Regions from separate parts of the Lactobacillus sp. C449L genome, predicted to be linked through region 1. Evidence: predicted binding sites of a transcription regulator. Region 1 holds the regulator's gene; the other holds the start of a gene.
What was found. Region 1 encodes LexA, which represses DNA repair genes until DNA is damaged. Its sites were predicted from a motif close to CNAACANNTGTTNG; they were not measured.
Positions count from the first base shown of each region.

Region 2: the regulator LexA is predicted to act here: its motif matches at 2,114-2,127, upstream of recA (recombinase RecA).

Region 1 is NZ_JBWXGA010000001.1:101,230-118,135, reverse strand. Features, by position in the region: gene rpsB (30S ribosomal protein S2) at 1-380, opposite strand, end outside; gene AC2JF9_RS00620 (GIY-YIG nuclease family protein) at 535-1,566, opposite strand; gene AC2JF9_RS00615 (lysophospholipid acyltransferase family protein) at 1,627-2,241, shown strand; partial or broken gene AC2JF9_RS00610 (class I SAM-dependent methyltransferase) at 2,324-3,501, shown strand; gene AC2JF9_RS00605 (FAD-binding oxidoreductase) at 3,583-4,983, opposite strand; gene AC2JF9_RS00600 (ABC transporter ATP-binding protein) at 5,115-6,905, opposite strand; gene AC2JF9_RS00595 (ABC transporter ATP-binding protein) at 6,898-8,661, opposite strand; gene AC2JF9_RS00590 (YneF family protein) at 8,726-8,944, opposite strand; gene AC2JF9_RS00585 (DUF896 domain-containing protein) at 9,014-9,262, opposite strand; gene lexA (transcriptional repressor LexA) at 9,405-10,028, shown strand; gene AC2JF9_RS00575 (nucleoside phosphorylase) at 10,304-11,071, opposite strand; gene rplS (50S ribosomal protein L19) at 11,170-11,517, opposite strand; gene trmD (tRNA (guanosine(37)-N1)-methyltransferase TrmD) at 11,629-12,354, opposite strand; gene rimM (ribosome maturation factor RimM) at 12,344-12,859, opposite strand; gene rpsP (30S ribosomal protein S16) at 12,933-13,205, opposite strand; gene ffh (signal recognition particle protein) at 13,291-14,718, opposite strand; gene ylxM (YlxM family DNA-binding protein) at 14,722-15,063, opposite strand; gene AC2JF9_RS00540 (APC family permease) at 15,403-16,836, shown strand.
Region 2 is NZ_JBWXGA010000001.1:549,113-566,018, forward strand. Features, by position in the region: gene rny (ribonuclease Y) at 1-786, opposite strand, end outside; gene recA (recombinase RecA) at 917-2,029, opposite strand; gene pgsA (CDP-diacylglycerol--glycerol-3-phosphate 3-phosphatidyltransferase) at 2,268-2,828, opposite strand; gene AC2JF9_RS02605 (helix-turn-helix domain-containing protein) at 2,859-3,914, opposite strand; gene ymfI (elongation factor P 5-aminopentanone reductase) at 3,982-4,710, opposite strand; gene AC2JF9_RS02615 (DNA translocase FtsK) at 4,884-7,319, opposite strand; gene AC2JF9_RS02620 (DUF1149 family protein) at 7,339-7,731, opposite strand; gene AC2JF9_RS02625 (tRNA (cytidine(34)-2'-O)-methyltransferase) at 7,735-8,292, opposite strand; gene AC2JF9_RS02630 (AI-2E family transporter) at 8,344-9,543, opposite strand; gene AC2JF9_RS02635 (PTS glucitol/sorbitol transporter subunit IIA) at 9,557-9,937, opposite strand; gene AC2JF9_RS02640 (cation-translocating P-type ATPase) at 10,019-12,775, opposite strand; gene AC2JF9_RS02645 (lactonase family protein) at 12,944-13,978, shown strand; gene AC2JF9_RS02650 (RluA family pseudouridine synthase) at 14,088-14,975, opposite strand; gene AC2JF9_RS02655 (NAD kinase) at 14,962-15,768, opposite strand; gene yjbM (GTP diphosphokinase) at 15,765-16,400, opposite strand; gene AC2JF9_RS02665 (CYTH domain-containing protein) at 16,795-16,906, shown strand, end outside.

The DNA of each region.
Region 1 (16,906 bases):
TCAAAAGTGCCGTCTTCTGACATCTTCTTTAAATCTTTTAATCTTTGTACTCGGCTCTGAATAGTCTTCCAGTTAGTCAAAGTACCACCTAACCAACGTTGGTTAACGTAATATTGACCTGCACGAGTTGCTTCTTCAGCAATAGAATCTTGGGCTTGTTTCTTAGTACCTACAAACAGAATCACGCCACCATCTTGAGCAACAGCTCTGACAAATGCATGAGCATCATCTAACATCTTGATTGTCTTTTGCAAATCGATAATGTAGATGCCATTTCTTTGAGTGAAGATATAAGGAGCCATCTTAGGATCCCATCTTCTGGTTTGGTGACCAAAGTGGACACCAGCTTCAAGTAATTGTTTCATTGAAACTACTGACATAATAACTTCCTCCTACGGTTTTATACTTCTCAAGCGATCATTTCAACGTTTCACCATTGTGTGGCACCAAAACGTTGATCACTCTTGATGTTTAACTTGTGCATGCTGTGACACACAAATAAAATCATACTAGATTTAAGCCAAAGATGCAAGACTAAAAGTCAACTCCGTGTTCATGCAAAAACTCTTCTTTCCATTGCCGACTATGGTGCTTAAACCAATATTCTCTTTTTAATGCAAGTCTCTTATCGGTAAACTTTTCATGATATATCATTCTTACCGGTCTTCTGAATTTGGTGTACTTAGCCCCTTTTCCCTTGTTGTGGGTCTCTATACGCTTCTTTAGGTCATTAGTAAACCCGCCATAAAAAGTGCCATCATTACAAAGTAAAACATAAAAGTAATATGGCTTACCTTCATCATGTTTAGCTTTGTCTTCATCACTTTCACGAATAACTCGTTGAATTGCGGGCAAAAAATTGCCATCTTTGTCATGAACTTCTATTGCATCTTTTAAAACTAGTCCATCACTTGCAGTATGCCTAACTGCTTCAATAATTATTAAATTTGTTTCTTCACCGCGATGAGAAACATAAGGTTGAATGAATTTAATGCTTAAATCATGTTTTAAGCAAAAATAAGCAATTTCATTTAGCCTTTCAGGACGATGTACCATGTACATTTTCCCTTTCATTTTTAACAAAGCACTTGCAACAGTAATGATTTCTTCCAAGTTAATTAATAGTTCGTGACGAGCAATGGCTTTTTTGGGATCAGGATTAACTTTGTGATCTTTAACAACCTTAAAGTATGGCGGATTGACAACGACGACATCATAGGAATCTTTGCGCAAAAACTGCGACGCATCTTTAACATTCTTTTGATGAATTTGGATACGATTTTCCATTTGGTTTAGTTCAACTGATCGACGTGCCTGGTCAGCTATCTCTTCTTGAATCTCTACGGCATCATATTTTGCTTGATTGAAATAAGCCATGTACATTGTGGCAGCGCAGTTACCAGCACATAAGTCTGCAACTTTTGAACTGTCTTTAATTGATTCTTTTGCCAGTGCAGCTAACAGCAGTGTATCGAGTGAAAAACTAAAGGCTTCTTTATCTTGAATTATCCTTAAGTTATCACTGTACATATAGTCAACTCGTTCATTTTTCATCAAATTTGCCATAAAAATTTTATCCTCTCGCAAAGCTCTGTTATAATATTTTACATCAAATCGGAGGAAATTATGTTTTATCATATCATTCGTCCAATTGCCCGCTTTGTTGTCTGGCTAATTAATGGACATTTACACGTCAATCATAAGGAACGCATTCCCGAAGGAAACTACATTTTAGCTGCTCCTCATCGAACTTGGTGGGAACCGATTTTATTTGCGCTAGCGGCTAGCCCGAAAGAATTTATGTTTATGACTAAGATTGAACTATTCAAATACCCTATTTTAAACGTCATTTTAAAGCATGCGCACGCTTTTCCAGTAGACCGTGATAATCCCGGTCCTTCATCCTTAAAAACACCAATCAAGGGACTAAAAAGCGGTAATTATTCACTAATTATCTTTCCTTCTGGAACTAGGCATTCTACACAACTAAAAGGCGGAACAATTGCAATTGCCAAACTTTCAGGTAAACCAATTGTTCCGGTAGTATATCAAGGCCCATTAACTTTTACCGGTCTATTAAAAAGAAAACCCCTCGAAGTTTGCTTTGGCGCTCCTATTCAAGTTGACCGCAAAATCAAATTAACTCATGAAAATGAAGCAGTCTTTGATAAGCAATTACAGGATGCCTGGGATAAAATTGACTTTGAGCAGAACCCAAATTTCCATTATTTAGCAAAATAAAAAAGATTGAGTACTTTTTGGCTCAGTCTTTTTTGTTAGTGTTAGAATATCATTGCAATAATTGAATGGAGGAATTCGAAAATTGTTAGAAAAGACATTCTATAAAAAAATGCTGAGCAAGTCCTTCCCATTTCCAGTAAAAGTAACATACTGGGATGGCAAAAGCGAAGTATACGGTAATGGAAATCCAAACATTGAAATTATTTTCAATGACAAAATTCCGATTAGTGACATTACCCGTAATGCTTCTCTTGCCTTAGGCGAAGCATATATGGATAAAAAATTGAAATTAAAGGAAGCTTACAACAACTGATTTTTGGTGCTTACGAAAGTGCGAATAGTTTTTTACGCTCAAGCAAATTTCGAAAATTTATGCCCCAACAAAAGCACACTGAGCAACAAAGTGAAAAAGATGTTCAAAGTCATTACGATATTGGTAATGACTTTTACGAACTATGGCTAGATCCTACCCTAACATATTCTTGTGCTTATTTTAAGGGTAGTAATAAAAATGACCTAGAACAAGCACAAATTGATAAAATCAAACATATTTTAGATAAACTAAATCCTCAAAAGGGTCAGACTCTCCTTGATATTGGATGCGGTTGGGGCACTTTAATGCTAACTGCTGCCAAAGAATATGGCTTAACGGTTACGGGTGTTACACTTAGCGAAGAACAATACAAGTTTGTCCAAAAAAAGATCTACGATCAAAATCTCCAAGATGTTGCCGAAGTTAAACTTGAAGATTATCGAGAACTTAATAATGAAAAATGGGATTATATTACTTCTGTTGGCATGTTTGAACATGTAGGTAAAGAAAACTTGGGGCAGTATTTTAATGATATTGCAAAATGCCTTAAGCAAGATGGCGTATCTTTGATTCACGGTATTACTCGTCAACAAGGTGGCGCAAGTAATGCCTGGCTAGATAAGTATATTTTCCCGGGCGGTTATATTCCCGGTCTTGACGAAAATGTTCAACATATTGTAAATAGCGGCATGCAAATTGATGATATTGAAATGCTTAGAAGACACTATCAACGTACAATTGAAATCTGGGACGATAATTTTAATAAACAACGTGAAGTTATTGAAAGAAAAATGGGTGAACGCTTTACTAGAATGTGGGATTTATATCTGCAAGCGTGCGCAGCATCATTTCAATCAGGCAATATTGATGTGGTTCAATATTTGTTAACTAAAGGTCCATCAGGTAAAAACTTACCGATGACAAGAGACTACATGTTGGGAGAGTGATTTTAGTATAATCACTTTAAAAATATCAAAAGAGCACAGTTCTAAAAATAGAATTGTGCTCTTTGGTTTTAGTCGACGTTATTACATTTTAAAAACTTTGCCAGGGTTAACGATATCGTTTGGATCAAACAACTTCTTAACTTGGCGAAGTAATTCAGTATAATCATGACCATAGAAGTCTTCGAAGTAACTGGCACGCGCATATCCTATACCATGTTCACCTGACATATTTCCATCAAGTGATTTTGCCGTCTTGTATAGTTCAGAAATAACTTTATCACTAGTTTTAGCATATTCTTCATCCGACATATCATCTGAGCAAAGATAAATATGTAAGTTACCATCACCAGCGTGACCAAAGTTAGGAATACGAATGTTTAACTCTTTTTCAAGTTCTTCAATCCGGTCTAAAACAACCGGAATGTGATTAATTGGTACACAAACATCAATTTCATCCATCTTAGGAGTTGATTTTTGGATTGCTAGCAATAATTCTTCACGGCATTTCCAGATTTTTTTCGCCTCTTCAGAATCAGCACTTAAAACAATCGCGTCTTCAGCCTTAAATTTCTTTACAGCTTTTAAAGCTTCATCCAATTCAGCTCGCCATTCATCATCAGTAAATGAATCAAGTCCCATGATAATAAAGCCATCGCCATCTTTGATTGGAAATTCATCATTGGCATATTGTTCCCATAACTTAATTACTTTCCGACCCATAAATTCAACTGTAGTTGGCACAACTCCCGAAGCTAAAATGGCAGGAACTGACTTGATTGCATCATTTAAAGTTGGGAATGGAATAACTGCGTTAATTGACTTGTGCGGTTTTGGATACAGACGCAAAGTAACTTCGGTAACAACTCCAAGAGTTCCTTCAGAACCGATAATTAAGTCCTTTAAAGAATATCCAGAAGATGATTTAACTGCCTTCGAGCCAAATTTATAGAGCTTACCATTAGTTAAAACTACCTTTAACTCGCGGATATGTTCTCTAGTAACACCATACTTAATTGCCTTTAATCCACCAGCGTTAGTTGAAACGTTGCCACCAATTGTTGCCCAGTGCATGGCCGGAGCAGGCATGTAAGTAAACGGTTTATCTTCAAGATAAGCATCTATGTCATTCAATCTCATTCCTGCTTGCACTGTCATTGTTAAACTATCAGGATCATATTCTAGAACCTTGTTCATTTTTACCATGTCAAGAGAAATACCACCATCAACTGATAAGTTGGCCCCCATTAATCCGGTTGAATTTCCGCGTGGTACTAATGGAATATGATGTTCGTTGGCATATTTTACAACATTACTTACTTCCTCGTTATTTACAGGTTGAATAACCAAATCTGGCATAGCTGTAACTGTTCTAAATTGATCGTGATCCCAGTGCTTAGTAGGCTCAGTTACAAAACGTTCTGGATCCGAAATGAACTTACTTAGATTAGTACGATCAGTTTGATTTACTTTATGATATTCCATAATACTTCACTTCTCATTTCTAAAATATATACTTTTCTATATAAACTAATATTAATGTACTCTTTTATGTAAACGCTGTCAATATGCGCTGTAAAAGAAAAGCTCGAGACTAATTGGACTCGAGCTTTTTGCTACTTTTGATTATTTTGTAAAGTATATAAATTGTAATAATAGCCTTTTTGAGCCAATAGCTCTTCGTGATTTCCCCGCTCAACAATTTTACCATCATCAAGCACAATAATCTGATTAGCATCAACAATTGTTGAAAGTCGATGCGCAATTGCTAAAGTGGTTCGTCCCTTACGCAGGCTCTTTAGTCCTTGTTGAATCAATGTTTCAGTTTCAGTATCTACGTTAGCAGTTGCTTCATCCAATACCAAAACCTTTGGATCGGTAACAAGTGTGCGAGCAAACGAAATCAACTGTCGCTGACCTTGACTGAATTCACTACCGCCTTCACCAACTTTAGCCTGATACTTACCCGGCAAATTCTCGATAAAACTGTCAGCCTGAACAGCTTTTGCCGCATCTTTTATTTGCTCATCAGTAATATCTTGGTTATACAAACGAATATTTGAATTCACGTCGCCGTAAAACATGAATGGTTCTTGAAGAACCAGACCTAATTTTTGGCGTAATTCTTCTTTGGGGTATTTCTTGATATCAACGTCGTCGATTAAAACTTCACCCTGATAAAATTCGTAAAAGCGCATCATGACATTAATAATTGAACTCTTGCCGGAACCGGTATGACCCACTATACCAAGAGTTTCTCCCGGATTAACTGTAAACGAAATATCATGTAGAATTTCGTTTTTACCATCATAAGAAAAGCTAACATGTTTAAATTCAATTTTTCCTTTAGTGATTTTTAAGCCCGCTTGCGCATTTTGCTGAGGTTCAAAATCAGTATTATCTAATATACGAAAAATTCTCTTACCAGCAACAATTCCATCTTGGAAAAAAGTCATTTGGTCCATCATAGTGGCAATGGGATTAAAAAACTGTGATATATACTGCGAAAAGGCGTAAACCACCCCTGCCGGTACAAATGTTTCTCGCAATGGAAAGCCAAAATACATTAGTGTTAACGAAAGCGCCAAAGAGTAGAGCAAGCTAGTCAAAGGTGATAGCAAAAGCGAATTTAGATTAATCATACTAAAACGCGTTTTCATTAAAGAAGAGTTTTCATCTTTAAAATTGCCGATCATTCGATTTTCTTGTTTAAACTGTTGAATAAGCGATACGCCTTCAATTGACTCATTTAAATTGGTATTGATACGGCTTAAGCGTTCACGGTAATTACGATATAGTTTTGAGCTACGGCGAGAATATTGCCAAATAATCAGCAATAATATAGGCAGAAAAGCTAATACAATCAATCCGGCTAAAAAGTTTGTGCTAAACATCGCTACCATGGCCGAAATAATTGAGAAAAAGGACATAACGACACTAGCTAAAACTGTCAAAAAATTGCTTAGTGTCATAGTGTCGTTTGTCACGCGGGACACGATTGAACCCGCAGGAGTCTGATCAAAATAACGCATTCCCAGTTTATGAAGCTGTTTATATAAAGCTGATCTAAGTCCCTCCAAAGATTTTTCTGAACCTAAAGCAAAGAAATACTCGTAAGTAAACTGTAAAGCACCTTTAATTAATGAACCAAAGGCATATAAAAAACCAGCAAACAGAATTACCTGAGTAGTCACATCAACTTTTACCAAATAGTTATCTAAGAAAAACTGCAATCCGTAAGGCAAAAGCATGTTTATCACACTAACTAGAAATGCCCCAACGACTGCAATAATCATTTCGTTTTTAAAACGAAGAACAAAGCGCATCAAACGCTTGAATATGCTTATTTGTTCTTTAACTGGTATTTCTTTAGACCAAACTGATTCATAATTACTTTGGTCATCCATGCTTTTCACCTACCTTATCTTCTAATTCTTGTCTTTGCCACATGTCTGCATACCAGCCATTTTCAGCTAATAATTGATCATGTGTACCACGCTCAACAATTTTTCCATCTTTTAAGACTAAAATTAGGTCCGCTCCCATTACTGAAGTTAAACGATGTGTTGCAATCAGTGTTGTCTTACCCGCACGTTCTTGGCGTAATGATTTTAGAATCGCCATTTCAGTTTTTGCATCAACAGCCGAGAGAGCATCATCAAGAATTAAAATTTGACTCTGTTTTAGCAGAGCTCGAGCAATTGACATCCGCTGTTTTTGCCCACCTGAAAGCGAAACGCCGTTTTCTCCTACAAGGGTGTTGTATCCGCCTGGCATTTGTAAAATATCATTATGTAAGTCACTCTTTTTAGCAGCTGAAACAATGGCGCTTTCGTCAGATTCAGCATTTGAAAAAGCAATATTTTGCTGGATACTGGTTGAAAACAAATAGTTATTCTGTGGCACATACGAAATTTGGCGTAGCAAAAGATTCAATGGAATTTCACGAATATCGTGCCCATTTAATGTTATCTTTCCGTCGTACTTGTCAAATTCGCGTAGTAGTAACTGAATAATGGTCGTTTTACCGGCACCAACCTTACCCACTAAGCCTAATGTTTGCCCTGTTTCTAAAGTAAAATTAATATTGTGTAACACTGAAATTTTTGGTTCATCAGGATAAGCAAATGATTTAATTTGATAATTTAAATCACCTTCAATATCTTTGGCATGCAAATTTTGATCAGCATTTTGGTCGGTAATTTCAGGTTTTTCTTCAAGTAATTTCTCAACACGATCATAGCTTGCGCTGCCTCGTTCCAGGATATTAAACAAGTATCCAATTGCAAACATTGGCCAAACCATGTTTCCAATATAAGCAATAAATGAAACCAATTGACCGATTGTTAAAACTTTATGACTAACTAATAGGCCACCGTAAATAATGGTGATTGTATATGTCAACCCTATCAGCAAGGTGCCTAGCGGATCAAACAATGAATCCCATTTAAAAACTCGTTTGTTAATTTTGATTGTGTCATCAATCATACCGTCAAAAGCAGCAGTATCTTCTTTACCTTGTCCAAAAGTTTTGAGTACTTTGATACCGGAAACTGATTCCTGGGTCTTATTGTTCAATCGAGAAAATGCTGCTTGCGATTCATCAAAAGCTACATATAACTGATCGCCAAGTTTCCAGGCTCCCCAAGCTAAAAATGGCAGCGGGATTAATGCCACTATAGTCAAGCGCCAATCAACAAAAATAACCATCGCAAACATAGTTGATACACTCATTAAGAGCGAATCGACTAAAGTTAAAACTCCTTCACCAGCAACTTCTTGGATAGCTGAAACATCATTTGTTGCATGGGCCATTAAATCACCAGTTCGATGGCGCTGATAAAAGGTTCGATCCATTTCCATAAAATGGCTGAAAAGTTTCGAACGCATTTGGAATTCAAGTTCGGCAGCCCCACCCCATATTTGTCTACGCCAAAAATAGCGGAATCCATATAGTAGTATGGCCGAAAAGATAATCGCTAAAATTAACATTCCGTATTCTTGCCAAGAAATATGTCCGCGTTCCAGTTGATCAGCCATTAAACCTAAAATTCGGGGTGGAACTAAGTTAATTATTGAAGTCAGAGCTAAGAAAGTTACACCAATTAAATAGCGTTTTTTCTCTTTTTTAAAAAACCATCCCAGTTTAAAAAATATGCCCATTGTTCACCTGTCTTTCCAAAATAAAAGGCGGAGAAAAACCCCGTCTTTTTTCAATCTAGCAAGATTAATTATTCTGATGTTTCATCATGTTCATCACTTGGTTAACCTTCTTGGCCGAAGGTTTTTGTCCCATTTGTGACATCATGGCAACAATCATATCCTCACTGATTGGTGGATTATCTTTAAAGTACTTCTTCATGTAAGATCTTGCACCATAAAAACCGCCTACCAAGCCGATTAATAGTGCCGCAACAATTAATACAATCGCTAATGCTAAATTCATAAAACATTCACCTCAATTTGTCCAATAGATATATCTTACCTAAAATTTAATTAGATTAAAAGGGATAAATCAGTCTTTTCTTAAACCTTTTTTACGCTGAGCTTTTTTAGCCTTCTCAGACGTTACTTCATTGCCATTCTTGTCGATAATAACCAGATTTTCAACATCTTGTTTAAAACCGGCACGGAAGTTCTTAATGAACTTCTTATGGAGTTCTTCACGTTCTTTTTCTTCTTCAGCGGTCAAACCTTCAGCTTCCTTTTTATGATATAGTTCATTAATCCGGTTGATCATCTTTTTTTCATTATCTTCAGTCATTTTTGCACCTCTTATTCTAAAAAGTCTACCCTATTTTTGATCAGAAAAAAAGTTTATTATACTTAGAACGCTTGTTTGTATTTGCTTCAAACTTCTGCTAGAATGAACTTATACGATGATTGATTATTTTTTGGAGAAACAAATGACTAGTAAACAAAACTCGAAGCAATTACAAATTTTGCATTACATATATGATACAGTTGAAAAACGCGGATTTCCGCCAACTGTTCGCGAGATCTGTCAAGGCGTTGAACTTTCTTCCACTTCAACCGTTCACGGTCACCTCTCGCGACTAGAAAGAAAAGGTCTCATTGTCAAAGACGCAACTAAGCCCCGCGCGTTAGAAATAACGGAAGAAGGTAAAAAAGCAATCGGCATTAAACCAGCTGAAATACCGGTGGTTGGAGTTGTAACCGCTGGACAGCCAATCTTAGCCGTTGAAGACATCGAAGATTACTTTCCTCTACCACCCGATTTAGCTAACGATGCTGGTGACCTTTTCATGTTACGTGTTCGCGGGGAGAGTATGATTAATGCTGGCATTTTGAATGGCGACAATGTTATTGTTCGTAAACAAACAACAGCAACTAATGGCGAGATTGTTGTTGCAATGACAGATGAAAACGAAGCTACTGTCAAGCGTTTCTACAAAGAGAAGGACCATTTTCGTTTACAACCCGAAAACGACACCATGGCTCCAATTATTCTTACTAGAGTATATATCGTCGGTAAAGTCGTTGGTCTTTATCGAAATAATATAATTTAATCACTGTAACAATGTATTTTAGTCATTTAGATGAAACCAGAAACTACTTAACCTATAGGTTGAGTAGTTTTTAGAACCTAAATTACTAAAGTAAAAACTTAAGGTTGATTATAGAAAAATTATTTTTCCACATTCATTAGCAAAAAGCAATTCACAATCTTATTAATAAGTTTCTATAATACAATCGTTTAAACTAAAGCAATTCCATTCAAACATTGTGAATCAATCTACTGTTCCACTTGCGTTTCACAAGGCTGTTTTTCACAAAGTAAAAATTATAATTTGTCAATTACTGTTGCTGCCAAGTTTAACGCCATTTCATGTGCATCTCTACCCCAGTCACGTTCTCGATGATTCTCTAAATCATTAAGCGAATCAGCAGTAAACAGAATTTGTGCAAAATCTGCTTGCCGAAATTGTGCACACGCAGCCATTGCGGCACATTCCATTTCAACGCAAGCAGCACCAAGTTCCTTAAACTGCTTGACCTTCTTGGCTGTTTCCCTGAAAAAACCATCGGTCGTCCAAGTCATGACTACCTTAACTTTAAAGTTATTTTGCTCCATTAGCTTTTCGGCTTTAGTCAAAAACTCTGAGCTAAGGTCCACAAAATTACCAGGTGCCATGTAATGAAACGACGTGCCTTCATCTCGAATAGCTTTAGTCGGAACTAGAAAATAGTTTTCTGGCAAATCATCAAGTGTCCCTGTTGATCCGATTGCCAGAATCTGCTTGACACCATAGCTAATGAGCCAGTCTAATAATTCAACCGCAGCTGGAGCACCAAGCATTGCCTGACATAAAGTGATTTTCCCTTTTGGCAATTCCACCTCATAAATTAATATCTTTTTTCCAAAGCAATCAAAGTGTCCCATGACTTGGTGCGGGTGTTGGGCTAAAAAGCCATCAATTGCTTCTTGTGTTAAAAAGGCAAAGAGCAATTTTTCATGAAAGTGATAATGCGTTTCATTTCTTTCGTGATTCGGTTCTAAAACCGCATGCGGAGTAGAATCAAAATCTAATAAAAATGGTTTACTCATCAAATTACCTCCAAATTAAGATATTGACTAAAATGCTATCATAAAAAATGCAAAAAAAGAACCATCCTTCATAAGAAAGATGGTTCTTTTTTAACAGTGAATTAACGACGCTTCTCGGCAATTCTTGCAGATTTACCGTGACGGTCACGTAAGTAATAAAGCTTAGCACGACGAACACGACCGTGACGTAATACTTCAACTTTAGCTACACGAGGGTCGTTAACTGGGAAGGTACGTTCAACACCAACACCAGAAGCAATCTTACGAACAGTGTATGTAGCAGCAATGCCTGCACCCTTACGCTTGATTACGACACCTTCAAACATCTGAATACGTTCATGACTACCTTCAACAACACGTACGTGAACACGAACTGTGTCACCGGCACGAAAGTCAGGAATATCATCACGTAATTGTTCTTTAGTCAATTCTTGAATTAATGGATCCATAATTTTTCTCCTTCTACGGCATTCATCAACGTCAAATGCGCCAGCGGAACACCCATAACTAGTAGTGCATAAAATGCACCTCAATCATATTAGCAAATTAAACCACTTAAATCAAGCAAGGTCTTCTTCTTGTTTGATTTCTTCCAACAATTTTTTGTCATCACTGTTTAGATGATATTCTTTTAGCATATCCGGCCGATGTATAAAAGTTGAGCGCAATGCTTCCTTATGTCGCCACTCATCAATTTTTTGGTGGTTGCCAGAAGTCAAAACTTCGGGAACTTTCATTCCTTCAAAATCATCGGGACGGGTATATTGCGGATATTCAAGCAATCCATGTGCAAAGCTCTCTTCAATTGGTGAAGCAGAATTACCAAGAATACCTGGAATTAAGCGAATTGTTGCATCAATCATGCTCATCGTTGGCAGTTCTCCACCTGTTAAAACGTAGTCGCCAATTGATACGATTTCGTCAGCTAGATCATAAATTCTTTGGTCAAAGCCTTCATAGTGACCACAAATAAAAGTTAAGTTTTCTTCTTCTGCCCAGTTTAGCGCCATTTTCTGGTTAAAAGTTTGACCTTGTGGAGCAGTAATGATAACTTTCCCTTTATTTTGCAAAGAATCTAATGCCCTTTTTATCGGCATGATTTGTAGTACCATTCCTGCACCGCCGCCATACGGAGTATCGTCAACATGATGATGAACATCATTAGTAAAATCGCGGAAATTAACTAAGTTGAGGTTCCATTTGCCATCTTCAAGACCGCGTCCCAGCATTGAAGTGGTCAACGGTGTAAACATATCGGGGAAAAGGGTTAAAACATTAATTTTCATCGCGTAAGCCCTCCATCAACTCAACATAAACCTTCTTTGCAGTTAAATCTACTTTTTTTACAACATCGTCAATATAAGGAATTAAATACTCGTTACCAGATGCTTCAGTAATTTCCCATACGTCATTAGCTCCAGGACTTTCAATTCCTGTGATGTTACCAAGGTTTTCACCAGTAATATTATCTAGAACAGTGCACCCAATAATATCGCGATAATAGTAAAAACCTTCTGGCAGTACATGTTGATCATCTTCGCTGATTACTAATGTTTTGTTCTTTAACTTTTCAGCTTCGTTAACATTATCAATTTCTGAAAATTGTACTAACCAAAACTGCTTGAACGGTCGACTAGATTTTACCGTCAAAGTACTGTCCTTATCATCCTTTAAAGTTAACTTGTTTCCTGGTGCAAACCGTTTTTCAGGAAAATCAGTGATTAGTGCTACCTTGACTTCTCCATTTAAACCGTGAGTGGTCAGTATCCGCGCAACATCATAAAATTGCATCTTTTCTCCTAAATTCAAACAAGAAAAAAGTTTGAAGCAAATTACTCCAAACTCTTAAAAGCTAACCAATCAATTATTTGCTATGTTTTGATTCGTGCAGTTTCTTCATCAATCCAGCACCTGAAAGCAATGAGCGAACAGTGTCTGAAGGTTGAGCACCTTTTTGTAGCCATTCAAAAATCTTATCTTCGTCAAGCTTTAATTCCTTCGGCTCTGAAACTGGATTGTAGTAGCCAACTTCTTCAATAAAACGACCATCACGAGGCATTCTTGAATCTGCTACAACTATTCTGTAGAAAGGTTTTCTTTTAGCACCCATACGGCGCATACGAATTTTTACTGACATAAATTAAAATCCTCCTAAAACTTACGAATAATAATATAGCACTTTTTAAAAGAGGTGTAAAGTGTTTTTACTTAACAGTCATTTTTTAAGAATGGTAACGTTTCACTTTCATCCGCTTTTTCTTATTTTTCTTGAAGTTTTTGCCCATGCGCCGCATTGCAATTCGTCCCATTGGAGAATCCATCCCCGGCAAGTTTTCCATTCCTTTTAAGTTGCCATTAGTAATTTTACTCATCATGTCACGTGCTTGCTTAAATTGCTTAATCATACGGTTGACTTCAACAACTGGACGACCTGAACCATTGGCAATTCTCCGTCGACGGCTTGGATTAAGCAACTCAGGATTTTCCCGTTCAGCTTCAGTCATTGAGGAAATAATTGCCTTAACATACACTATTTGTTTTTTATCAAAATTAGCATTCTTAAGTTGCGGATTATTTGCCATTCCGGGAATCATCTTCATAACTTGATCAAGCGGACCCATTTTTTCGACTTGTTCAAGTTGATCAACAAAGTCGTTGAAATCAAAGGTATTTTCCTTCATCTTTTCAGCAACTTCTTCAGCCTTTTTAGCATCATAATCTTGTTGAGCCTTTTCAATTAAGGTCAGCATGTCACCCATACCTAGGATTCTTGAAGCCATTCGATCTGGATGGAACTGTTCAAGGTCAGTTAATTTTTCGCCTTGACCAGTATAAATAATCGGCTTACCTGTGACAGCTCTGATTGAAAGTGCAGCACCACCACGAGTATCACCATCTAACTTGGTTAAGATGACACCAGTAATATCTAAACGGCTATCAAAGCCTTTAGCAACATCAGTTGCTGCTTGACCGGTCATCGCATCAACTACAAGTAAAATGTTATCTGGCTGAGATACTTCTTTTACACGTTCAAGCTCATCCATCAATGCTTCATCGATTTCTAAACGACCCGCAGTATCGATAATGACATAATCATTTTTGTTTTCATCTGCTTGTTGCAGACCATTTTTCACAATATTAGCAACGTCTTTTTCAGTGTGTTCACTATATACTGGAACATTTAACTGCGTGCCAATTTGTTCAAGTTGATCAATAGCAGCTGGACGATAGATATCGCCAGCAATTAGTAACGGACGTGCCTTTTCTTTTTCAATTAACCGCTTAGCTAACTTACCAACTGTAGTAGTTTTACCGGTACCTTGTAAGCCGACCATCATGATAATGGTTGGAATGTGCTTGGACTTATTAAGTGTAGTAGCACTTTCACCCATCATCTTGGTCAGTTCATCATTAACGATTTTAATGACCTGTTGACCAGGGTTTAAGCTTTCCTGAACCTCTTTACCTAAAGCTTCTTCCTTAATTTTCTTAATGAAGTCCTTAACTACTTTGAAATTAACATCTGCTTCTAAAAGAGCTAGCCTGATCTCGCGACTCGCAGTATTAATATCTTCTTCCGAAATTTTACCTTTGCCAGTTAAATTTCGCAGAGCCTTTTGAATTCTTTCGCTTAAATTCTCAAAAGCCATAAATCATTCTCCCCTCATTTTACTTAATAGTTGATTGATTTCCGTCAAAGCCTGATTAGGCTCATTTTGCTTTATTGCATTGGCAGCAACGACTAATTTTTGTTCAATTTCGTCGAAGTCATTTTGCATATGTAGCTTTTCTTCGTAATTTGTTAAAAGTTTGCGACAGCGTCGTAAATTGTCATAGACAGCTTGTCGAGAAACCTGATGGTTAAGCGCTATTTCACCTAAAGAGAGATCATTATAGTAGTAATCTTCAAAATATTCTTGCTGGCTCTTAGTTAGCAGTTTGCCATAATAGGCATATAAATCGCCTAAAATCTCATTTTTTTCAAGTTCATCCATTGCTCTCACCTTGAACCAGTATAGCAAAAATGGTGCTGATTGACGATGAAGAAAGTCAATATTTAATAAACTAGTTATAAACTTTCTTGCATTTTAACCAGATTGTTTGTATTATTACCCATGCTTTATTTACAAAAGATAATTGGTAAAGCAAGTGACAAAAAACTATTCATAGTACTTGATTCATAATTCAAGTACTTTCTAAATTAGTGTTATAAATTTCTTTTTAAATTTTTGATATTGAACCAAGCGCACAAAATTCACTTTTATTCTTGTGTGCTTTTTAGTGGTGGGCGACCACTATTTATATTCCATTATAAAAAAGAGGAGATTTTTAACTTGAACTTATGGAAAAAAATGAATCGAAAAGAAGATCCTAGTACTTATCGGAAAAAGGATGGTCATCTAATCCGCTCATTAAAGGTACGCGACTTTCTTGCTCTAGGAGTTGGAACAATTGTTTCAACTTCAATTTTCACTTTACCAGGTGAAGTTGCCGCAATGCACACTGGACCCGCAGTAGCAATATCTTGCGTTGTGGCCTCAGTTATTGCTGCTTTAGTAGCATTTGCTTATGCCGAAATGGCCGCAGCAATGCCATTTGCTGGCTCAGTTTACTCCTGGATTAACGTCATTTTTGGCGAGTTTTGGGGATGGCTTGCCGGTTGGGCTCTCTTAGCTGAATATCTGATTGGAATGGCATTTGTTGCTTCCGGATTGTCAGCCAACTTCCGAGCTTTAATTGCTCCCTTAGGTTGGAAATTCCCAAAAGAAATATCTTATCCTTTGGGAGTTAATGGTGGAATTATTGACCTAGTTGCTTTAAGCGCAATTTTGATTGCTTCTATCTTGGTTAGTTTCGGTGTTTCTAAAGCTTCCAAAGTTGAAAATGTGTTAGTAGTCTTTAAAGTAATTGCAATTGTTCTTTTTGTAATCGTTGGTCTAACCGTCATTAGAAAAGCGAATTTTATCCCGTTTATTCCTCAGTACCGTTTGACCGCAAATGGCCCATTTGGAGGCTGGCAAGGAATCTACGCCGGAGTATCAATGATTTACATTTCATTTTTAGGATTCGATACAATTGCTTCCAATTCTGCTGAAGCAGTTAATCCACAGAAGACAATGCCGAAGGGGATTATTGGTTCTTTGTTGATTGCAGTAATTTTATTTGTTGCTGTTAGTTTAGTACTCGTTGGTATGGTACCCTACCAGCAATATTTAAATTCTGCTGAACCTGTTGGTTACGCTTTACGACAAACTGGTCATGGTACTATTGCTATTATTGTTCAATCAATTGCTGTCTTAAGTATGTTTACTGCTTTAATTGGTCTTTGTATGGCCAGTTCACGCCTAGTATACTCGTTTGGACGCGACGGTATGCTGCCTAAAAAACTAGGTAAACTAAACAAAAGCCATCGGCCAGCAAATTCCCTTTGGACTGTGGCAAGTGTTGCAGTTTGCGTTTCTATCTTGGTTCCATTTTCTTTTCTGACCCAGCTTGTTTCAGCTGGAACTTTGATTGCATTTATGTTTGTTTCTATCGGTATCTATCGATTGCGTCCTCGCGAAGGACAAGATATAGCTGATCCAGCTTTTAAGATGCCTTTTTATCCAATCTTGCCGCTACTAGCATTTCTCGGATCTCTGGGTGTTTTTTGGGGATTAGATAGCCAAGCTAAAAAGTATATGTTATTTTGGACGATGCTAGGCATGCTAATTTACTATTTATATGGTGTTACGCATTCAAGTATCAATAACCGCAAAATGAGCTAGAACAAACTTAAATTAAGTAATTTCTCAAAAGCTACGAAAAAACGACTAGAAAATTCTAGTCGTTTTTATT
Region 2 (16,906 bases), 450 kb from region 1:
AAGAGCTTCAAAAGAACGAATATTACGGCCTTCACGGCCAATAATACGGCCCTTCATTTCTTCATTTGGTAGGTCAACCACTGAAACAGTTGTCTCAGCGACAGTATCAGCCGAACTGCTTTGAATTGCGTCAATAATAATCTTGCGAGCATAATGATCAGCTTTAGTTTGAATTTCTTCATTACTATTTTTAATCATTTCCGCGCGTTCTTTGACTAGTTCATCGGTTAATTGATCAAGGACCAGTTTTTTAGCTTGGTCTTTGTTCAAATTAGCTATCTCATAGAGTTTCTGCTGATTCTTTTCAACTAGTTGATCGGCTTCTTGCAGCTTTTCATTTAGTTCAGATTCCTGCTTTTTTAATTGATCTTCTTTTTCAGTAAGTCCGTTTTCTCTTTCCGCCAACAAAGAACTTTTATGATCAAGAGTATCTTCACGTTGTTGCAAACGATTATTATCACGTGCAATTATGTCGCGTTTAACGTTTAAGTCGTCTTCAGCCTTTTGTCGATATTCTTGAATTTTTTCTTGAGCTTCAAGAATTTTTTCTTTTTTGGTATTTTGTGCACTTTGTTTTAAAGCATCTGCTGCCTGTTTTTGAGCATTGACTTCAGCTTTTGCAGCATCTACTTGTGCTTTTGCTTCGGTTAAAATATGGTCAGCATCGCTTTGTGCATTTCGGGCATTCTTCTCCCAAATGTTCTTGCGAACCGCGTAACCAACGACTGTGCCCAGTAAAATTGAAATAATAGCAATCGCAACGGGAATCAAAATTGTATTTGTCATGATTACTATCGCCTTTTTTATTTTTCTAGATTATTAACACATTATTAATAATAATAATCTTCTGGAATTATGTCAAACGACAAGAAAAAACCTTGATCTGAATTACAGATCAAGGTTAATCTCTTCAACATTAACTACTTTTGTTATCGGCTTCTTTTTGATCAGAAGCCTCCTTTTCCGTATTCTTTGTTGCCGTAGCCTTTTTAGCTTTCACTTTTTCCGGGTCTTCACGATCAGCAATTGACTCTTCATCAATTCCATATGCTTGTCGAACTAGATGCTGAACTTCGTCATAAACATCGGGGTGATCTTCTAAATATTGTTTGGCATTCTCCCGGCCTTGTCCGATACGCTCATCATGGTAAGAATACCACGAGCCAGCTTTGGCAATAATGTCCTTTTCAGCTGCCATATCAAGTAATTCGCCACTCTGCGAAATACCCTTACCATACATCATATCAACCTCAGCAACTTTAAATGGCGGGGCAACTTTATTTTTAACAACCTTAATTTTAACGCGGTTACCTGTAATTTCTCCACCAGTTTGCTTAATCTTTTCCGCTCTTCTAATTTCCAAACGAATGGTTGAATAGAATTTTAGCGCTCTTCCACCAGGAGTGGTTTCTGGATTGCCAAACATAATTCCAACTTTTTCACGAATTTGATTAATAAAAATTGCAATAGTTTTTGTTTTGTTGATATTACCTGAAAGCTTACGTAAAGCCTGACTCATCAAACGAGCTTGTAAACCAACATGGCTGTCACCCATTTCGCCATCAATTTCAGCCTGAGGTACCAATGCAGCAACAGAGTCGACAATTAAAATATCGATTGCTCCACTAGTAATCAGTGTATCAGCAATTTGCAATCCTTCTTCACCAGTATTGGGTTGTGACAAAATAAGTGAGTCAACATCAACCCCTAGTGCTTCTGCATATGCTGGATCCATTGCATTTTCCGCATCGATATAAGCGGCAGTGCCTCCACGTTTTTGTACTTCAGCTACTGCATGAAGAGCAACTGTCGTTTTACCTGATGATTCGGGACCATAGATTTCTACAATTCGACCTCGCGGATAACCGCCAACTCCAAGAGCTGCATCAAGTGCAAGCGAACCGGATGGAACCGTCGAAATCTTGGTATTTGCTTTATCACCCATGCGCATAACGGCACCTTTACCAAAATTCTTTTCGATTTTTTTTAGTGCATTTTCCAATGCAGCTTGTTTTTCATCTTTGGCCAAGAATTTTTCCTCCTCTAGCAGATAGTCCTCAATTTAATACTCACTAATTATACTTTGATTTAGTATATATTTGCAAGGAATATACGAACAAATGTTTTAAAATTTCTGGTTTGCATTAATTAAGTACGCAAAATGTTCTTGTTTCTTTAAAACAGCCAAATTAATTTATTTTTCTTCAACATTAAAAAACTCTAAACCAGATTATTCTAGCTTAGAGGATTAAATTTTTTAATAGCTATTACATTGAACCTTTAAAGACATCCCATGAACTATGGAAATAATCCCAACCAGAGTAAATAGTAAAGAGTAAAGCGAGGTAAAGCAAGATGGTTCCAATATGGTAGAAGTCACCAATTAACAAGAAAATAATTGATAACATCTGGCAAGTTGTTTTAATTTTGCCTGGCATTTCAGCAGCCATAACCTGACCCTTGTTTTCAGCAAGAATTAAGCGTAAACCAGTAACAGCTAATTCGCGGCAAACAATGATAGCCACAACCCAAGCCGGAGCTAGTTTCAAGGAAATAAGCATAATAAACGCAGTCATAGTCAGCATCTTATCTGCTAACGGATCGGCAAACTTACCAAAGTTAGTTACCAAATTACGGGAGCGGGCAATGTGACCATCAAACCAATCAGTAGCTGCCGCAATAGCAAACACAATTGCTGCAATCACTAATCTCCAGTAAACAGTTGTACCGGCAACTTTAACATTTGCATCGCCACCAAAAATCACAATCAACATAAATACTGGAATCAAAATGATTCTAAAAACCGTTAACTTATTAGGTAAATTCATACTAAATTTTTCCTCCTACTTGGTAACCACTTATCTACCACTATTATTACCGGTAGAGTTGTTAGTTTGTCCAGTGTGTCCATTATTATTTGTTTCGTTGGTTCCGGTATTACCTTGACCAGTATTATTTTGGCCGTTTTGATTATTCTGACCATTTTGTTGAGAATTATCAGTCGTACCATTATTTTGCTGTTGACCTTGATTCTGTTGATTAGTAGAAGTTTGACCAGAATTTGAGTTGTCGGTTTGACCAGTGTTATTATTGGTTGTCTGACTATTTGTATGGCGTTTGCCGATGTAGAACGTCATTGTAGTGTATGCTGCTTGCGCATTATATGGCACCTTTTTGCCACCTACAGAAATAGAAGTTCCTAGTGCATTACTAAAGGTAACCACAATTGACTGCGTGTTTTCAGGAATATACATCGTGTGCTTTTGTCCAGCAACCAAACTCAAATCAGTTCTGCTAGTTCCATTAATTGTAATAGAAACATTAGTAGCCTGATCACCAGCACGTACTACAAAATTACGATTATCCTTTAAACCAGTAATTTGATATTGTCCCGTGGCCAACTCTTTAATTTTAACAGATTTTTTCTTAATCTTCTTCTTTTTCGGTTTACTGGTATCATCGGATGAAACAGCTACATCATTGGCAGAATTATCAGCTTGATTATTGGACGAAAAATGTGCATAAACTACGTAGCAAACTAATACTACAACGACAGTTCCAACCCCAATGATGATGCGAGGAAGATAATCACGCCATAGTTTTTTCTTACTATTAGTTGTCTTATGAATCTCTTCACTCTTATTATCAATAGAATCTTCAACATATTCATCTGGTTCAGACTGAGGAATTTCACTGTGATATTCGCTAAGAAGCTGTTTTCCGTCTAAACCAACAATCTGGGCATATTGCCTGATAAAAGCACGCACATAAAAATCACCTGGTAGCTTATCAAAATCATCTTGCTCAATTGCCGTCAGATATCTACCTTGAATTTTGGTTGCTTTTTCAATATCCTCAATTGAAAGTCCCTTTGCCTCTCTGGCACTGCGTAATTTGTCTCCGATATCTGCCATAGTAACCTCTTTTAATTAATAATTTTCTACAATGAGTATAACATATACTACTAATTACTTTTACCATTTATATTAGCCATCCACCACTCACATAGATTGTTTGGCCAGTTAAATAGCTTGAACGCGGATCAAGTAACATCTTAACCCAATAAGAAACATCATTGCCGGTAGCTAAGCGTCCCAGTGGAATTTCATTTTTAACTTCAGTCATCGCTTCGGTTCCCACAGCTGCATTCATTGCCGTATCAACAGCGCCCGGAGCAATCACATTGGCAGTTAAGTTAGCTGACGCTACTTCGCGCGCATAACTTTGACAAAAACGAGTTAATCCTGCCTTGGTTGCGCTATAAACAGCTTCCATTGCACTACCTTGGTTTCCGTACACGGATCCCAAAAAAACAACTCGACTAAAATCATTTTTAATCAGCAACGATTCAAGCAGACCGGTTAGCTTAACCGGCGTAGTGAGATTTACCTGCACTATTTCATCAATTTTACTTAACGCTTGCCCATTAACGAAGTGATAATCTGTAATTCCCTGAGCAAAAACAGCAGCGTTAACTGGCAGCAAGTTATTGACAAAGTTCACCAAAGCGTCATTTTCCGCCAAAAAATTCATCTTAATTGGAATAAAGTCTTGCTGAGGATATTCCAGACTTAACCGTTTTCCCAGATCACAAGCTTTTTGCCAATTTTGACTGCAATGAATATATAAAGACCAGCCAGCTTGGGCTAAATCAGAGCAAATTGCTTGCCCTATTCCACCGGTAGCGCCAAATATAATCGCTCGCTGCATTATGATTTTCCTCTTTTACTTACTCTACTAACGGATATTTCAAAAATCATAAAATTATCGCATACTCTTCATTAGTGGTCATATCTAAATGAGTTCAGATTTCGGTTTAATTTTACCATTTTTTAACAGCAATATAGAATAAAAACTTGACATGCTAAACTTTCTTAAATATTTTAACTATGCTCATCATTCTTTAGCGGCGGTAAAAGCACTTGTCGTGGCTTCGAGCCTTCAGAAGGACCAACAACTCCTTTGGCCTCCATTTCATCTACAATTCGAGCCGCTCGATTATAACCAATTCGGAACCTTCTTTGCAACATAGAAACACTAGCAGCTTGCTGGCGCCGAACTAGGTCAACGGCTTGGTCGTAAAATTCATCTTCTGGTTCATCATCAGCACTGTCAGTAGTTTCTTCACTTTTTTGCGGAATCATACCCTCATCATACTCTGGCTTTTGTTGTTCACGAACCCATGAGATAACTTTTTCAACTTCGTGCGAAGCAATATAAGCACCTTGAATCCGGTCAGGTTTAGAAGCACCCACTGGCATATAAAGCATATCTCCACGGCCAAGCAGCTTCTCTGCTCCGATTTGATCTAAAATTGTCCGCGAATCTATGCCACTAGAAACCGCAAATGAAATTCTTGAAGGAACATTGGCCTTAATTAATCCGGTAATAACATCAACGCTCGGCCTTTGCGTTGCCAAAATCATATGAATTCCGGCAGCACGAGCCATTTGTCCTAACCGAACAATTGCTCCTTCAACGTCATGACCACCAACCATCATCAAATCACTTAATTCATCAACCACCACCAAAATATAAGGCAGCTGTTTCATGACCGGTTTAGTTTTATCCTGATTATTAATGCGAACTTTTTCGTTGTACTCTGCCATATTGCGGGCACCACTTGCAGCAAAGAGCTTGTAGCGACGCTCCATCTCCTTAACTGCTTTACTCAATGCGTTAGCAGCAAGCTTGGCATCAGTTACTACTGGAATTAACAAGTGCGGAACACCATTATAAACTGATAATTCAACCATTTTAGGATCAATTAAAATCAGTTTAACTTGATCAGGATTAGCTTTCATCAAAATGCTAGTTAAAATGGTGTTAATAGCAACTGACTTACCAGATCCAGTTGAACCAGCAATTAAAAGATGCGGCATTTTAGCTAGGTTAGCCGAAATAATCTTACCACTAACATCTTTTCCAAGCGGAACTTCCATTGGATCCTTTTTTGCCTTGGCATCTTGATTTTGCATCACGTCTTTAAAGGTAACTACAGTATTCGAACGATTGGGAACTTCGATACCTATAAAAGGCTTCCCGGGAATCGGCGCTTCAATTCTGATATCTTTAGCAGCAAGAGCCAACGCAAGATCATCAGCTAAATTAACAATTCGACTAACTTTAACCCCAACAGCAGGCTGAACTTCGTAACGAGTAATTGTTGGCCCTAAAATTGCTTTTTTAATAATGACATTAACACCAAAGCTCTTAAATGTTGACTGCAAGATTTGCGTGTTTTTTCTAACTAAGGCTTTGTCAGTGCTTTGATCGGTATTTTTAATCGGATCAAGTAATGTTAATGGCGGTTTTTTGTATTCTGGATTAACTTTCTGATCTTGCTTGAATTCTCCATGATCTACTGAGCCCAGTTCCAATTCCATTTTCCGATCTTCATCCGAAAAAGAATGAGACTTAGGCAACTCATCGTTAAAGTGTCCAGCATCAACTTTATCAATTTTTGGTTCATCATGACTTGAAAACTGCACTGTAGAAGTATCATTTTCTGGTTCGCTATATTCAAATTCAGCCTCTGGAAAATCAGTTTGATTTACTTCTGTAGGCTGATCAGTTTCCTCATTTTCGTCTTTAACTGCAAAATCATCAACATTAGGAAAAACTGAAGATTCAGCAGAGTGCTGGTCAATTAAGTCGTTATTTACTGCTTCTTTTTGTGCATGTTCTTCCCGAATTGAGCTATATTTGTTTTTCAACTTTGAACCAGCTTCTTTATTTTTATTGATAAAAAGCTGGCTAAACGACTGAAATCTTCTGATTACATCAGCAAATTTAACATCAAAGAACATTAAAATGCCAATAGGAATGAACAAAACAGCAAATACCCGTAAACCAATATGCCCAAGTAGTGGGTAAAAAGCTTGATAGCATAGTGCACCAATCACACCACCGCCAATTGACTTAGTAATCGCTGCTCTACTAAATTCCGCTGACATTTCATGCCAAAATGCATTCATAAAAGCATTATTAACCAGTTCACGTTCAAAATAGATGCTGCTTTGAATTAGTAAAAAGCCCAATATGGCTAGCAGTAATCCACAGCTACGCTTAAATTTAAAATGCATTGGTTTATTATAGATCAGCATTATTAAACCAAAAATTGCACACAGGCCTACAATCAGTAAATATGAGTCGCCAAAAAACAGACGAAAAACATTAGCAATTTGTTTACCTAAAATTCCAAACCTTGAAGCTGCTAAGCCCACAATAATAATTTGGATAAGACCAATAATTGCCCAAGTTAATCCTGTATTCTGCGCTTTCTTACGCGCTTTAGCTGTTTTCTTTTTCTTAGGCATAACTGCACCTAATCAAAAACTAAAAGTTGGCTTGGAAGTTCAAATTAACTGGTTCTTCCAGCGTAATCTGGGTAACTTCATAAGTCAAAGTTTCAATATATTCAACTAACGGACGGCTTAACAATTTATAATCTGCTTTTGATAAGTCGTCACCTTCACCAAAATAGTCTTTAATTTGCACGACTTGGCTAATCATTCCACTAACCGTAAATTCACCCGGAGCAGGAGCAACCTCAAAAACGACGGTCACATCAAAAAAGTTTCCCTCTGCTCCTGGGTCAGTTGAACCATCTTCATTTTGCTTTTCAACCTTTTTCAAGCCGAAGTTGACATTATCCTTAGTTTCAAGTTCTTCATTAATGTCATAATGAAAGTTCTTAACAATTACTGGTGTCTCTTTATTAAAGTCCAATTTTTATTCTCCTTTTAAATTTCGTTCGTAGCGCTGCGGTCGGTCGTAATTATCCTTAAGCTTATCATTTTCATAATGATGCGCTGTTTCCAAATGAGGGAAGCCTTGTTGACGTAGTGCCTCAAGCAGTACAATTGCCACTGAATTTGCAAGATTATAGCAGCGAATATTATCCGACATTGGGATTCGTAAATTACGTTCATAATATTTTCGCATAAACGTTTCCGGTAGACCAGTGGTTTCTTTACCAAAAACAAAATAATAGTTTTTGTTTGGATCGGTATAATCAATCTCGGCATAATTTTTAGTCGAAAATTTAGAAATTAAGTACATTTCGTCTTTAGACGTCAAGCTATTAAGAAAAGCCTCAAGGTCATCATGCCGACGAACATTCACTTTGTCCCAATAGTCAAGACCAGCTCGCTTCATCTTTTTGTTATCAATTTGAAAACCAAGTGGTTCAATTAAATCTAAAACTGTGTCAGTGCCAGCACAAGTCCGGGCGATATTACCAGTATTAGCTGGCATTAATGGTTCGTATAAAACGACATGATTGGTCAATTTACTTTCTCCTTAATGTAAAAAGCGTGGTTTTGTGACCACACTTTTTTCTTAATCTGTCACTTCTTTGTTTTTATCAGTATCCTCTTTAGCTAAAGCGGCAGCTTCATCTTCATCAAAAACCTTTGAAACTTTACGGTAGTAATTATAAACACGCATTGTGATGATTTTTAATATAGCATAAATAGGAATCCCAAAGATAACTCCCCAAAGCCCCCAAACCGAACTAGATCCAATTAAGAGTAAAATTGTTGTTACTGGGTGCATCTCCATCTTATTACCCATAACGAGTGGGCTGATGATTCGAGACTCAATTGTTTGCTCAAGCATGAACACAATCAAAACTTTGATTACCATTGGCACTGAAATCATGATTCCAACCACGATTGCCGGAATAAAAGCAATAAAGGTACCAAAATACGGAATCAAATTTAAGAAAGCACTTAGAACTGCCAGTGCGATACCATAAGGTAACCCGATTACACTATAGCCAATCGCAAACATAATTCCTACCCAAAAAGCAACGGTCAGTTGACCACGAATGTAAGAAGATAGTGCAGAGTTGATATCATACAAAAGTTGACCAAAGCCATCTTGCCATTTTCTGGGAGCAAATTGTGTAAGATATGGTCGCAAATTATGACCATCTTTAAGCATGAAAAACAAAATAAATGGTGCTGTTAACAATGTCATAAAAATCACAGTTACAATGCTAATAGCAGACGAAATATTATCCAGCGTAGCATCAATTGTGTCTTGCCCTGATTTAAAAATCATGTCCTGAGCACGTGTAATTGCATCGTTAATATTATTTTTTACGCTATGCAGTTGCGGATCGCTTAAGAGGTTTTGCACTGCCAAAGTAGCATCATTCCATATGTGTGGCCAGTGCCTAATTAGCGAATCAATTTGGGCCTGAACAATTGGCAGTAGTGTATTAACAATCCAAACTAACAAAACAGCTACTAAGAGGAACAAGACAATAATTGTCGCAACCCGCGGCACTTTATACTTGCGTTCTAATAAATCAACTAGCGGATTCATAATATAGTACTGAATTAACGCGAGCACCAACGGGGGCAAAATCGCGCTAACAAACATTCTAGCTGGGTTCATCACAAAGGAAATTTTATTAAACACCCAAATAATTAGGAAGAATAATAAAATATTTACCAAAGCAATGCTAAAGCGATTGTTTAAAAACCATTTTTGAAAAATGGTTTGTCTTCTGTGCTTTTTTTCCAAGTCCATCAAATCATCCTAATCAAATATGTTCATATACAATGTCATCGTCGATTTTAAATTCTGGCATGCTCTGCTCTTCTGTTAATGGTAAATAGACAGCATTAGCTAAGGGATTCTTCGGCTTTTTTTGATTAAAAAACAAAGTTAAATGTCCCATTGCCTTCATATCACTGACCACCATTGCACCAACATAGTCAGCAATAAACGTTTGTCCATCAATTGTAATGGTATCACCTTTTTTAAAAACAAAGCTACTAAGTGGTGTGTTGGAATCAAACTTTTGAATTATTGAAACTTCAGCTAATTCTGGTGTGATATTTTCACTGAATAAAATCACCATTTCACCTTTTGGTTCAATTGCCTGTTTGCCAATTTTTGAAATCGTTGAAATCCACTTCATTTTGTCATTCTCCTTAGAATTTCATTTTAGCATAACAAAAACCGCTTAACTATTATATAAGCGGTTTTATTTGTCAGATCTTTACTTTTTATGGTAAAGAACCCATTTTTTAATTTCATCAATAATAACCAAAGGAATTGGTAAGCAGAAGAGGAATAGCCAGTCCACTGGCAGTAGTGGCGTGGTATTAAATAATTCCTGCAAACCTGGGGTTATGGTCAAGATCAAGAACAAGATAACTTCAAAAATAATGCCGAACCAGATGCTTCGATTAGAAAACAAGCCTTTCTTAAATACCGAAACCTTGTTTGTCCGGCAATTCAAGACATTGGCAATTTGAGAGAAAATGATTGCTCCCAATACCATCGTTGTCGCGCGCATATATACTGCGCCCTTAGAAGCCAGCGCAACACTTGGCCAACCGTTTTGCATATTCACGAAGAAATAGGCACCAATGGAAATGATACTTGATATCAAACCGTACCATAAAAATGCTTTGATAATTACGCTTCGGTTCAATAAGTGCTCACTACGTTTTCTAGGCGGCTGTTTCATCACATCTGGATCAACAGGTTCTTCACCAAGTCCTAACGCCGGCAACATGTCTGTTCCTAAGTCAACCGTTAAGATTTGCATAACTGTCATCGGAAGCGGAATCAAGCCACCGGAAAACAAAAATAAAATTGATGGAAAAGCTTCAGGCACATTCGAAGTCAGAATATAAGTTAAAAATTTTCGAATGTTACTGTATACTGCACGACCTTCTTCAATTGCTGCAACAATTGAGGCAAAGTTGTCATCAGTCAAAATGATATTAGCCGCATCTTTAGCAACATCTGTACCTGTCATCCCCATGGCTATACCAATATCGGCTTGTTTTAATGCCGGAGCGTCGTTAACACCATCACCAGTTGAAGCAACAATTTCTCCATTTTCTTGTAAAGTTTTAACAACCTTGTACTTTTGCTCCGGCGCAACTCGAGCAAAAATTACCTCACCTTTTAATGCTTCACGAAGTTCCTCATTGCTCAGCTTATTAAGTTCATCTCCGGAAATAACCCGAGCTTGATCGGAGGTCAGGCCAATTTGAACCGCAACTGTCTTGGCAGTCAATTTTGAATCACCGGTAACCATAATGATTTTAATGCCGGCTTCATGACAACGTTTAACTGCACTGTAAATTTCAGGACGAGGAGGATCACTCATCGTAGTCAAACCTACAAAAACAAGGTGGTTTTCGGCAGTTTCAATGGTTAACTTATTGACATCCGTACCTTCTTTATCGATGATTCGATAAGCCATTGCCATGCTACGCAGTCCTTTAGCAGCATAATCAGCATTGCTTTTTTCAGCCAAATCGCGATCTTGCTGAGTCATTGGTCGAACTTCACCATCAACTTGCACTTGATCACATTGCTTAATCACATCGCTAAATGAACCTTTGGTAAAAATAATATTTTGCGTATCATTCCAGCTGTGAATTGATGACATTCTTTTTCGGTCTGAATCAAACGGCAATTCACGCAAACGTGGATATTTAATCAGCACTTTTTGCCGATCAAAGCCAGCCTTTTCAGCCATGATAATTAATGAAGCTTCGGTTGGTGTTCCTAAAATTTTAGGTTTGCCACCTTTTTCTTTACTTGGCTGAACTTCGGTATCATTATCTAACGAGGCAATTTGAACCAATTTACGCAAATCAGGATTTTCCTCATACCATAATTGTTTCTTATTTAGTTCGATTTGACCATTGTTAACATAACCATTCCCGGTAACAGTAAATTCATTTTTAGGTGTCCAAATATAATGAATAGTCATCTGGTTTTGAGTTAACGTACCAGTTTTATCAGAACAGATAACCGTTGTTTCGCCCAATGTTTCAACCGAATTCAGTTCTTTGACCAGGGCGTGCTTTTTGGCCATTCGTTTAACGCCTTGAGCTAAGCTCAAAGTGACTGTTGGCAATAACCCTTCAGGGATAAAGGCTACAATCATACCCAAAGCAAAAATAAATGCCTTGGCAAATGGATATTTAACAAAGAAAATTGCCGCAATCAGGAAAACCAAGCCAATTGAAACAGCAATTATTGATAACTGTCTAGTTAAGCGATTAAGTTCCTGAGTTAGTGGGCTATCAACTTGGTTTTGCTTTTGCGTCAGTTGCGCAATTTTACCAAATTCCGTATTCATTCCAGTGGCAAATGCAATGGCGCGGGCTGTACCTGCACCAACAGTTGTTCCTGAATATACTAAATTAGTTTCAGCATAACTGCCTTCACCTGGTGCATATTCAGTTGTTTTCGACTCGGGGACTGATTCTCCATTTAATGCACTTTGATCAACCTGCATTGAACTAGCAGAAATTAGTCGCGCGTCGGCCGGAATAGAGTTCCCAGCTTGTAAAACAAAAACATCTCCAGGAACTAGAGTTTTCGAATCAATTTGCACTTTTTTTCCGTCACGAATTACTTGTACATAAGTAGGTAACATATTGTTCAGAGCATCAGTCGCTTTTTTAGCAGCACGCTCTTGCCAAAAGCTAAATAGTCCATTAATAATATTAACCAACCAAATTGCTATCCCTAACTGCACCGTGCCACTAAACATCGCAATCGCACCAGAAATCCACAGCAAGATAGCCATCATACTGATAAAATTCTTGAAAAATGATTTCCATTCTGATTCTTCAGCAGCCTTTTTGATTTCATTAGGACCGTATTTTTGCAGTCGTTTATCTGCCTCTTCAGAACTTAATCCATCAGCGGAAGACTGTAAATTAGCAAAAACATCAGAAACATTATTCTGAGCATAAAGCTCGCGAATTTTATTTTCGTCCATTCACCTTACCTCTTAATTTTTAATTTTTCTTATTTTACCACTAAAGCTAACAACATACTTTAACACTTTTTCTTTTTCTGTCATCAATAAAGAACTTAGTTAACAATTGTCATGCTATACTAGATTAATTAGTAATATTACCAGAGTTTAAAAAATGGAGGATTAGTAATGAAGCTACTAATTGGCGGTTATACCAAGAAAAAAGCCACGGGTATTTATGAACTGCCACTTTATAATTCTAAAAGGGGATTAGAAGTTGAAGTTGGAGAAGCCCGTGAAGTAATTAAGGTGGGAGGTCCAACCTACTTTGTTCAAGATGGCAACCTGATTTTTACCATTAACAATGCTGGCAATAAAGGCGGAATTAGCGCGTTTGAATTAAAAAATGATGTCTATGAAGAAAGGGATTCCTACTTAACTGAAGGTTCTTCTCCAGCCTATATTGGCATCAATCGGAGGCAAAAATTACTTTATACAGCTAATTATCACACTGCCGTTTTAGCAGTTTTTTCATATAATGATGATGGTCAGCTAAATTTGATTGATTCAGTGACCCACACTGCTGACACTATCGGACCAAAGTCCGAACAGACTGATGGCCCTCACCCTCACTTTTTCGATCAGACTCCCAAAGGCAACCTTGTCAGTTGTGATTTAGGAAATGATTGCGTTGATTTTTATCGCTTGGAAAATAATAAGTTAAAACACTTGGCAAAATACCAAAATGAACCTGGTTTTGGAACCCGCCACATTGTTTTCAGTTCTGATGGCAACTACTTTTACGTAGTTGGAGAATTGGCAAGCAAAGTCAATGTTGTAAAATTTGATGAAACTAACTGGAAATTTACCAGTATTGCTACATACTTAACCATTCCTGACGACTTTTCTGATCACAACGGTGCTGCTGCGATTAAAATTAGTCATGATGGTAAATTTATTTATGTTTCAAATCGTGGACATGATTCAATAACTGTTTTTGCGGTTAAGAGTGACCATACGTTACAACTTCGACAGCGCATCTCAACTTTTGGTGAATTTCCACGCGATTTCAACTGGGATAAAAGTGAGCAGTTTGTTGTGGCTACTAACCAAAATACTGACAATGCTACACTGTATAAGCGCAGTGCAAAAGATGGCTGCCTGACACCTATCCAAAAAAATATTTATGTTCCAGAAGGAACACGAGTTTTATTCAGCGAATAAAAGATTCTTTTAACTAATCCAGTAAAAAACTTCGTAATTTCTTGATCTAAAATCTAAGAAATTACGAAGTTTTTTGTTTCCAAAATATATCATTACTTCTAACAATTCACTATCGATTACTTTGCCACAGCTTCTGCATATCAGCTGGATCCTCAACCGTCACTGCAACTTGCTTTCCCTCAATAAAAGGATCAGGAAAAGCCAAATAAAAGCAATTGAGTGCTTGTCGGTTGAATTCATCTTCTACACCATATAAGGAATCACCAAACAACGGATGCCCAATATATTGCATATGTAGACGAATTTGATGAGTGCGTCCAGTAAAAAGACGCAGCTCAACTAAACTAATACCTGATGCCTGTTCAAGCACGCGGTAAGCCGTGAGGGCGCGTTTGCCTTGCGAATCAATACAGCGCTCAACTGCCTTACCCTTTCGGCCAATTGGTGCATCAATTATTCCTTCTAATTGATCTTTAGGAAAATTTCCATGTACTATTGCATGGTATTTTTTTTCGAAATTTTCCTTACTTATTTTGCTAAAACGTGCATGCGCAATCGCACTTTTACCAATTAATACGAGACCGGAAGTATCGCGATCAAGTCGAGTTATCACATGCGGCTTAGTTTCCGTTATTTTTTCTTTTTCAAAATAACCCAAAACCTGGTTAACTAAAGCGTTATCATTATAGCGCGAAGGAATTGATAAAACTCCAGCTGGTTTATTTACTACTAGATACTCTTCTGTCTCCAAAATAATTTCTAAGGGCCTCCGAGAGGGTTGTAGCCAAGAATTAACTCTTTCTTTTCCGGGAACAAAGATAATTTCATCTCCCAAATGAAGACGATAGTTAGTATAGCGCCGTTTGTGATTGACTAAAATCATGCCACCATTGCTTTTAGCACTATTAATGGCTTTCTTAGAAAAACCATTTTTCATTAAAAAAGCTCCTAATTCCTTGGGAGCATTCTTTTCAACAATAATTTTAAATAGGGTCATCTTTGTCACCAATAAATGCACTTTGCACGCGCGACCAAAAATGCGTATGTCCGAAACGATCAAACCGAATTTCCTTATTTGAAATACGGTAATTTATTTGCTTGGCATTATGAACATCGATCCTCTTACCATCAACTGTCATCACAAAATGGTCTGAATTAGGCACAATTGTTATCCATTGTTCAGGTGCAATCACAATTGGCGAAGATAATGACCTAAAAACCCGATTATTAAGCGAAGCAATTTCAGCCATTTGAAGAGCTTTTAAACGGGGGTGAATTACCGCCCCACCCAATGACTTATTATATCCTGTCGAACCTGTTGGAGTTGAAACGCACAATCCGTCCCCACGAAAACTCTCAAAAAATTTACCATCAATGTATACACTAGCTTCTAGCGTATGCGATATTCTCTTCACAGCCGACTCATTTAGAGCCAAATAATACTTTTTTTCGCCAAATTCAGTGACCAACTCGGCCTCAAGCAACGGATACTTAGCCGATTCTGGTTCACGCAAAAATAGAGCATCAATCATTTTATCTACTTCAGGGCCACGCCAATCAGTATAAAAACCCAAATGCCCAGTATGGATGCCAATAAAGCGAATTGAACTAATTTGACTTTCATAGCGGTGAAAAGCACTGATTAATGTGCCATCGCCCCCAACAGTAATTACAACGTCAGGATATTTAGCATCAAAAACGACGCCATCTTTTGATTCGAGCACATTTTTGAGATGCGCCACAACCTTGAGTGTTTCTGGATTGGCGTTATGAGCAATCGTAATCCTCATTGTTTTTCCTTACCTTTGTTTTTCGTGAAGACTTTTTGCGCCTCTTGTACTTCATCTTTTATCAGCGACATCTCTTCATCAAGTTTATATGCTGTCTCAGCCGTTGACTTAAGCCGCTTAGAAATATCATCAGGATATGATCCTTGATACTTGTAATTTAAAGTATGCTCAACTGTTGCCCAAAAGTTCATTGCTAAGGTGCGAATCTGAATCTCAGCCAGTATTTTTTTAGAACCTTCAGGTAAATAAACGATATAAGAGATAACCATATGATATGAACGATAGCCAGATGGCTTAGCATTTTGGACATAGTCACGTTCTTCAATAACTTCCATGTCGTCACGTTCGTGAATCAAGTCAACCACTTTATAAATATCATCTACAAATTGACAAACGATTCTAATTCCGGCGATATCCTGCATATCAGTTTCAATCACGTCTTGACTAATTACCCGACGCTGCATTTTCTCCTTGATTGAATCAACCGTTTTTACTCGTCCAACCACAAATTCAATTGGAGAATGTTCCCCTTTAGTTAAAAAACTCTGTCTAAGGGAGCGAAACTTTACTTTTAATTCTCGAACAGCCTCGTTATAAGGCCATAAAAAATTATCCCATTCAATATCATTCATAGAAATAATTCCTTTCTTTGCAGCACACTTATTTTAACATAAAACAAATGCTAGCAATTTTTTTAGGTGTATCTTTAGATGATTTTATTTAGGAATAAATTGCTGTAACACTAAGAATCCAAGTACCAATTGTCTGCTACCGCTATTAATATGCTAAGATTATGATAAATTAACTAACTACGGTCAACATAAAAGCAACAAGTTAACTCGTTTCTATACTACAAATATTGATAAAAAACTCTTTTGCTATATCTTTTTAAGTTTGTAAACCTTTTTTTTGACTATTTAGGTAGTAATGATACAAAATAGTACCAGTTAGAGCTTTATACTTAAGTTCTTTTAGAAAACCTATTTATTTTTGGTTACCTAGATTGCAAATTTGGAGAGAAATTTGATGTCAAAAAATGATGAAATAGAAGCTAAAATTCTTTTGCCTAAAAGCACTTATCAAAAAATGTGCCGTGATTTTGTCGTAAAAAGCAGTTTCAACCAAGAAAACTACTATT